2 regions of the Nocardioides sp. GCM10030259 genome follow, and region 1 is predicted to be linked to the other one. Evidence: riboswitches for the same ligand, from Rfam matches in the RefSeq annotation. Region 1 holds a riboswitch; the other holds the start of a gene.

Region 1 (4,206 bases):
ACCGCGCCGAGCTGGTCGGGCTGCTGCTGATCCTCGGCACCGGCTACGCGCTCGTGTCGCGGTCGCTGGTCACCGTCGGGGCGGTGACGGCCGCGGCCCTGCTCTTCCACCGGCTGTTCAACCCGATCGGCGCGATCCTCGGGCTGTTCGACGCGGTGCAGTCGGCCGGTGCCTCACTGGTCCGTCTGGTCGGGCTCGCCCAGCTGCCGGCGCCGGCCTCGTTGCAGGCACCGGAGTGCCCGGCGGACGGGCGCCTCGTCGTACGCGACCTGCACCACGAGTTCGTCGAGGGTCGAGCGGCCGTCGACACGGTCTCGCTCGACGTCGCGCCCGGCCACCGGGTGGCGGTCGTGGGTGCGTCGGGCGCCGGCAAGACGACGCTGGGCGCGGCGATCGCCGGCCGACTGGCCCCGACCCGGGGCTCGGTGGTGCTGGGCGGGGTGCCGCTGGCGCGCGTCGACGGGACCGGACGGCCGCCGGTGGCGATCGTCAGCCAGGAGGTGCACGTGTTCGCCGGCACCGTCCGGGACAACCTCACGCTCGCCGCACCGTCGGCCCCGGAGGACGAGCTCACCCGGGTGCTCGACGCCGTGGGCGCGCGGGCGGCGGTGGCGGCACTGCCCGACGGGCTCGCGACCGTGGTCGGCGACGGTGCCGTCACGCTGACGCCGGCGCTGGCGCAGCAGCTCGCGCTGGCGCGGGTGCTGCTCGCCGACCCCCTGGTGGTCGTGCTCGACGAGGCGACGGCCGAGGCCGGATCGGCCGGAGCGAGGTCGCTGGAGCGCGCTGCCGACGCCGTGACGGAGGGGCGTACGTCGCTGACGATCGCGCACCGTCTCACCCAGGCCGTCGACGCCCACGAGGTCGTCGTCATGGACGCGGGGCGGATCGTCGAGCGCGGCACGCACGCCGACCTCGTCGCCGCCGGCGGGGTGTACGCCGGGCTGTGGTCGGCGTGGGCCGCACGCTGAGCTCTTCCGAATCCTCGGCGAGGCGGGTCGTGTAACGGTGGCAGGTGGTGGCACGCTGTCCAGGCATGACGCCTTTCCGGATCCGCCGTCGGACCGTCGCCGTCGCGGCGGCGCTGCTCGCGATGGCCGGAGTCGGTCCGGTCACCCCGTCCTCAGCGGCCGACACGGGGTCCTGCCGCGGGAAGCTCCCGACGCTCGTCGCCACCAGCGACGGGCAGGTCATCAACGGGACGGACGGCGACGACGTGATCATCGCCTGGGGCTTCCGGGACGTCATCGTGAACGCCGGCCTCGGCAACGACCGCATCTGCGGCGACCCGGCGGTCGCCGACGGCGGTGACGGCAACGACGTGATCTACACGGTCGGCGGAGCTGTCGTCGGGGGCGCCGGGAACGACGTGGTGTCGCACGCCGGTGGCACCACCGACGGTGGTCCCGACAACGACCGCATCCGGCAGCGGCAGTTCGGCACCGTCCGTGGTGCCGACGGGAACGACTGGGTGACCGCGGCGATCTTCGTCGGCGTGGCCGACCCGCTGCTGCCGCCCTGGGAGACGGCCACCCCTGCCGGCGACCCTGTCTTCCACCTCGACGGCGACGCCGGCGCCGATCGCCTCACGGTCAGCGCCCCCACCGACGGCACGACCAGCAAGCGTTGCCCCGCCTGCGGCTTCTCGGTGGACGGCGGCGACGGACGCGACGCCGTCGGCGTGCGCGGGAACAGCGCGCGGATCAACCTGGCGAAGGGCACGGTCCGGTTCGCCGGCACGGAGGTGCGACCCCGCGACGTCGAGGGAGCCGTCGGCACCGCCGGCCCCGACCTGATCGTCGGCGACGAGCGCCGCAACACGCTGAGCGGCAAGGGCGGCCGGGATCGGATCCTCGGCGGACCGAGTGGGGACCTCCTCAAGGGCGGAGCCGCGCGCGACGTGCTCCTCGGGCAGGGCGGCCTCGACGGCGCGCTCGGCGGCGGCGGCAACGACAAGTGCCGCGCCGAGCTGTCCCAGAACTGCGAGTGACCTCCTGGGACGGGTGCGTGCGCACCCTGCTCGCCCACTAGGCTGACCCCACTCACGTCTCGTGGCGCAGGAACCCGGTGTGATTCCGGGGCGGTTCCGCCACTGTGAGGCCACTTCTCGGGCGAGGGGTGGCCGAAGCCAGACACTGGCCACGGGACCTCCGTCGATCAGGGGCGAGAACCCCAGGAGAAACCCGTGACGCTGGCGCTGCTGTCCACCTCCGACACCGACCTGCTCTCTGCCCGCGCGTGCGGGGCGGACTGGCTCTGGAGCAACCCGACCCGGGGGATCCCGGACCTGGACGGCGTCGACCTGGTCGTCGTACGGCTCCTCGGGTCGCCGCACGACCTCGAGCCGTGGCGCGACCGGCTGTTCGCCGGCGGCCGGCCGGTCGTGGTGCTCGGTGGCGAGGCCCAGCCGAGCGCGGAGCTCATGGAGCTCTCCACCGTCCCGATGGGCATCGCCGCGGAGGCGCACCGCTACCTCGCCGAGGGCGGCCCGGGCAACCTCGGCCAGCTGCACGCGTTCCTGTCCGACACCGTGCTGCTCACCGGCGAGGGCTTCGAGCCGCCCGTCGCGGTGCCCGGCTGGGGGGTGGCGGAGCGCCCGTCCGGGAAGCCGCGGGTCGGCGTGCTGTACTACCGCGCCCACGAGATCAGCGGCAACGACGCGTTCGCCCACGCGCTCGTGGACGCGATCGACGCGACCGGCGAGGCGGTCGGCGTGCCGGTCTTCGCCGGCAGCCTGCGGTCGGCGCCGGACGAGCTGTACGACGCGCTCGGCACGCTCGACGCGCTCGTCGTCACCGTGCTGGCCGCCGGTGGCAGCAGGCCGGCTGGCGCGAGCGCCGGGGGAGACGACGAGGCGTGGGACGTCGAACGGCTGCGGCGGCTCGACATCCCGGTGCTGCAGGGGCTCTGCCTCACGACCAGCCGGGAGGAGTGGGAGGCCTCCGACGACGGCGTCACGCCGCTCGACTCGGCCACGCAGATCGCGATCCCGGAGTTCGACGGCCGGATCATCACCGCGCCGTTCTCGTTCAAGGAGGTCGACGAGGACGGACTGCCGCGCTACGTCGCCGACGCCGAGCGGTGCGCCCGAGTCGCCGGGATCGCGGTCAACCACGCCCGTCTGCGCCACATCCCGACGAGCCAGCGGCGGATCGCGCTGATGCTCTCGGCGTACCCGACCAAGCACTCGCGGGTCGGCAACGCGGTCGGCCTCGACACCCCGGTCTCTGCGGTGCGGCTGCTGCGCCGCATGCGCGACGGGGGGTACGACGTCGGCGAGATCCCGGCGCTCGACCTCGCCGACGACACCGAGGCCGGTGACGCGCTCATCCACGCGCTGATCGCAGCCGGCGGCCAGGACGAGGAGTGGCTGACCAGCGCCCAGCTCACGGACGCGCACGTGCGGATCACCCGGGCGGAGTACGACGCGTGGACGGCTGACGTCCCGGCGGCACTGATGGACGAGATCGTCGAGGCGTGGGGCCCGTCGCCCGGGCGGCTCTTCGTCAACGACGCGGGCGAGATCGTGCTGGCCACGATCCAGGCGGGCAACGTGGTGCTGCTGATCCAGCCGCCGCGCGGGTTCGGCGAGAACCCGGTCGCGATCTACCACGACCCCGACCTCGCGCCCTCGCACCACTACCTCGCGGCGTACCGCTGGCTGGAGCACGGGTTCCGGGCACATGCGGTCGTCCACCTGGGCAAGCACGGCTCGATGGAGTGGCTGCCGGGCAAGAACGCCGCGCTGTCGGCGTCCTGCGCGACGGACGCGGCGATCGGCAACCTGCCGCTGGTCTACCCGTTCCTCGTCAACGACCCGGGCGAGGGCGCGCAGGCCAAGCGTCGCGCGCACGCGACGATCGTCGACCACCTGGTGCCACCGATGGCGCGGGCGGAGACGTACGGCGACATCTCGCGGCTGGAGCAGCTGCTCGACGAGCACGCCAACATCGCGGCGATGGACCCGGCGAAGCTGCCAGCCGTCCGCGGCGAGATCTGGCAGCTGATGCACGCCGCGGAGATGCATCGCGACCTCGGCCTGGACGAGCGACCGGAGGACGACGACTTCGACGACTTCCTGCTGCACGTCGACGGCTGGCTGTGCGAGATCAAGGACGCGCAGATCCGCGACGGCCTGCACGTCCTCGGCCAGGCGCCCGAGGGTGAGGCGCGGGTCAACCTGGTGCTCGCGATCCTGCGCGCCGC
Region 2 (4,206 bases), on a different contig from region 1:
AGCGCCCACAGCCACCAGGCCACCGGGTGCAGGTCGCGAGGCATCAGCCCGGGATCCTGCGCCGGCGTACGACGGCGACGGCAGCTCCGGCCGCGAAGAGCACCGCCACCACGGCCGGACCGACCCAGGTCGGCATCCCGCCGTCGTCGGGCTCGGTCGGCTCGGACGACGCCGGGGTCGGCGTCTCGGTCGGCGTCTCGGTCGGCGTCTCGGTCGGCGTCTCGGTCGGCGTCTCGGTCGGGCTCGGGGCGGCACTCTGCTGCCGGGTGGGCTTCGGCTTCTTCGACGGCTTCGCGCGCGGGCTCTCGGTGCTCTCCGGCACCGCCGTCTCCGCCGGCGTCGGCGTCGCGGTCGGCGACGCCGACGGCTTCGGGGCGGGCCGCTTCGTGGGCTTCGCGGTGGGCTTCGGGGTGGGCTTCGGGGTGGGCTTCGTGGTCGGCGAGGACGAGGCGGTCGGCGCCGACCGGTGCACCGCAGGACCGGTCCCGGGCAGTGACTTCGCGGAGCTGCCGGTCCAGGAGAGCGCCACGGACCCGCCGTCCGGGACGGTCTGCGAGCCGACGGAGCTCGTGGCGTAGGCCCAGCGGCCGGAGGTGCCGTCGGACCAGTAGAGCGCCCAGTACGCATCGGCGGGAGGCGTGTTCACGCACGGGTCCGACGCCGGCTGCCCCGACACCCGGCACACGAAGCCTGGCTGGCGCTGCACGTAGTCGAGCCCGAAGCCCGCCACCGCGAACAGCGAGGCGGCGGTGCGCCCGCCACCGTCGGCGATGCACGCGCTCTGCACGCCGCCGCCGAGCTCGTGGAAGTCGACCACGACGCTCGCGCCGTCGGCGCTCGAGCAGGTCTCGGCCGCGGCCGGCCCGGAGGGCAGCACGAGGCCCGTCGCCGCGGCGACGAACGCCGCGGCGACGAGCCTCAGTGCCGTGCGACCCACCGGGTCAGCAGCCCTCGAGGTGCTGCAGCGCCGGCGCGGCCTGCGCGGTCGCGCGCACCCACTGGCCCAGCGTCGCCTTGCTGATGCCGGCCTTGCGGGCGGCCGCGTCGTAGGCGATCGCGCCGTTGGCGCGGCGCAGCCCGTTGACCCAGGTCGCGGCGTCCTGCGCGGCGTCGCACTCGCCGGCCCGAGCGAGGGCGACGGCGGCGAGGCCGGTGCTGTTGCTGTTGCTGCCCTTGGTGGCGGGTCCGCCGCCGAGGCTCCCGTCGCTCTTCTGCTGCTGCACCAGCCACGCGACCGCGGCGTCGGTCGCGGCCTCGACCGCACCCGACGGCTTGGCGATCGACTGGAGGTTGAGCACGGCGAGGACGGTGGCGTCGGTGTCGGCCTTCCGGTCCTTCTTGCGCGCCCCGTCGCAGGTCTGGTCCTCGGCACCGGCGTCTGCCAGGTTCAGGCGGAAGTAGCCCGGCGCGCACTGCTGGGTGACCAGGAAGCGCACCGCGGCCCGCGCCTTCTTCGACCCGGCCTCGGTGAGCCCGGCCGCGGCGTACGACTGCCCGATGACGTTGGCGTAGTCGGTGTCGGCGGTCTTGTCCTGGATCCGGCCGACGATGCCCTTCTCGGAGCTGACCCGGCCAGCGAGCCGCTTGACGAGGTTCACGCCGCCGAAGTCCTTCGCGTCGGCGTCGACCGTCTGCGCGAAGACCAGCGCCTTGGCGACCGAGCCCGCGTAGACGTCCTTGGTGCCGAAGTCGGCGCCAGTGGTCCAGCTGTCGACGTTCTTCTGGAGCGCGCGGTTGACCTGCCGGATCGTCTTCTTCTGGCCGCCGATCGCCGCCAGGGCCGTGCCGAGGTCGGCCGTCAGGCCGTAGTCGTCGAAGGTGAAGCCGTCGGAGGTGACGGAGACGACGCCCTTCTCGGGCTGCTTGGCCAGCCAGGCGGCCGACTTGTCGGCCGGCGCCGCCGAGGCGGCGGACATCGTGCCGACGGCGAGACCCAGCGCCAGCGCGCCGGAGACGAACGCCGCGGCGAGGCGAGGTGTGCGAGTCATGGGGTTCCTTCCCGCTGCTCATGCGGGGGCCCGGATCCCTGTCCCGGCGGCCACCCGCTGCTTTCCACGACAGCGTGTGATCAGGACGCGTCGTGACGGGTGCTCCGGCTCGCTCGCCCCGCGGCTGCGGGACGGCCTACGGTTGCGGGTCAGCGCCGGACTCGGACCGGCTTCCCCCACCACGGGCGTGCATTGGTGTGTGCCCGAGCAGCATATCCCGCAGTCGCGGGAGCCCCTCGCGCAGCCTCAGGAGAGCTTCTCGAGGATGAGCTCGCGCACCCGACCGGCGTCGGCCTGGCCGCGCATCTCCTTCATGACCGCCCCGATCAGGGCACCGGCGGCCGCCACCTTGCCGTCGCGGATCTTGTCGGCGACGTCGGGGTTGGCGGCGATGGCGTTGTCGACGGCCGTGGAGAGGGCGCCCTCGTCGGAGACGATCGCGAGCCCGCGGGCGGCGACGACCTCGTCGGGGGTGCCCTCACCGGCGAAGAGCCCGTCGAAGACCTGCCGGGCGAGCTTGTCGTTGAGGCTGCCCTCGTCGACGAGCGCCTGCACCCGAGCCACGTCGACCGGCGTCACCGGCAGCGCGTCGACCAGCACGCCCTGCTCGTTGGCGCGGCGTGCGAGCTCGCCCAGCCACCACTTGCGGGCGGCCTGCGGGGTGGTGCCGGCGGCGATCGTCTGCTCGATCACGTTCACCGCACCGGCGCCGACCGTGTCGCGCATCTCGAGGTCGGAGAAGCCCCAGTCGGCCTGCAGCCGGGCGCGGCGGGCGGTCGGGTTCTCGGGCAGCGTGCCGCGCAGCTCGTCGACCCACTCACGGGTCGGCGCCACCGGGACCAGGTCGGGCTCCGGGAAGTAGCGGTAGTCCTCGGCGTCGGACTTCTCGCGACCGCTCGTGGTGACCCCGGTGTCCTCGTGCCAGTGCCGCGTCTCCTGCAGGATCCGCTCGCCGCCGCCCAGCACGGCCGCGTGTCGCGACATCTCGTAGCGCACCGCGCGCTCGACCGAGCGCAGCGAGTTCACGTTCTTGGTCTCGGTGCGGGTGCCGAGGACTCCCGAGTCCTTCGGCGAGAGCGACAGGTTGACGTCGGCGCGGATCGAGCCCTGGTCCATGCGCGCGTCGGAGACCCCGAGGGCGACGATGAGGTCACGCAGCTGCGCGACGTACGCCCGCGCCACGTCGGGCGCCTTCGCGCCCGCGCCGACGATCGGCTTGGTGACGATCTCGATGAGCGGGATGCCCGCACGGTTGTAGTCGACGAGCGAGTGGTCGGCGCCGTGGATGCGACCGGTGGCGCCGCCGACGTGCAGCGACTTGCCGGTGTCCTCCTCCATGTGGGCGCGCTCGATCTCGACCCGGAACGTCTCGCCGTCGACGTCCACGTCCATCCAGCCGTTGAAGCAGATCGGCTCGTCGTACTGCGAGGTCTGGAAGTTCTTCGGCATGTCCGGGTAGAAGTAGTTCTTCCGCGCGAACCGGCACCACTCCGCGATGTCGCAGTTGAGCGCGAGCCCGATCCGGATCGCCGACTCCACGGCCTTGCCGTTGACGACGGGCATGGCGCCCGGCAGGCCCAGGCAGGTCGGGCAGACCTGGGTGTTGGGCTCGGCACCGAACTCCGTCGGGCAGCCGCAGAACATCTTCGAAGCGGTGTTGAGCTCGACGTGGACCTCGAGGCCCAGCGCCGGGTCGTACGCCGCGACGACGTCGTCGAAGGCGACCAGGGTGTCCGTCATGCGCGTGCCCCTTCCAGAGCGGGAGCCTTCTCGAGGAGCGGGCCGCGCCACTGCTGGAGCAGCAGCGCCTCGAGGGCGGCGCCGACCCGGTAGCAGCGGTCGTCGGCCAGGGCCGGGGCGAGGACCTGGACGCCGGTGGGCAGCCCGTCCTCGTCGGCGAGGCCGCTCGGCACCGAGATGCCGGGCACCCCGGACAGGTTGGCGGGGATGGTCGCGAGGTCGTTGAGGTACATCGCGATCGGGTCGTCGAGCTTCTCGCCCAGCTTGAACGCCGTGGTGGGCGCCGTCGGCGAGACCAGCACGTCGGCCTGCTCGAACGCCGCGGCGAAGTCGCGGGTGATGAGCGTGCGCACCTTCTGGGCCTGACCGTAGTACGCGTCGTAGTAGCCGCTCGACAGCGCGTAGGTGCCGAGGATGATGCGGCGCTTGACCTCGTCACCGAAGCCGGCGTCGCGGGTGGCGCGCATGACCTCCTCGG

The links. A riboswitch is a leader RNA that binds a small molecule or an ion and turns the genes downstream of it on or off. The one in region 1 is predicted to bind cobalamin.
Region 2: another riboswitch for cobalamin. It lies ahead of ACFQQI_RS16825 (hypothetical protein); the one in region 1 lies ahead of ACFQQI_RS07085 (cobaltochelatase subunit CobN).

The regions. Positions count from the first base shown of each region.
Region 1 covers NZ_JBHTDF010000006.1:40,639-44,844, forward strand. Annotated here, with positions in the region: gene ACFQQI_RS07075 (ABC transporter ATP-binding protein) at 1-971, shown strand, start outside; gene ACFQQI_RS07080 (hypothetical protein) at 1,037-1,990, shown strand; cobalamin riboswitch at 2,036-2,159, shown strand; gene ACFQQI_RS07085 (cobaltochelatase subunit CobN) at 2,186-4,206, shown strand, end outside.
Region 2 covers NZ_JBHTDF010000019.1:99,211-103,416, forward strand. Annotated here, with positions in the region: gene ACFQQI_RS16815 (energy-coupling factor transporter transmembrane component T) at 1-44, opposite strand, end outside; gene ACFQQI_RS16820 (hypothetical protein) at 44-937, opposite strand; gene ACFQQI_RS16825 (hypothetical protein) at 942-1,988, opposite strand; cobalamin riboswitch at 2,065-2,187, opposite strand; gene gatB (Asp-tRNA(Asn)/Glu-tRNA(Gln) amidotransferase subunit GatB) at 2,235-3,728, opposite strand; gene gatA (Asp-tRNA(Asn)/Glu-tRNA(Gln) amidotransferase subunit GatA) at 3,725-4,206, opposite strand, start outside.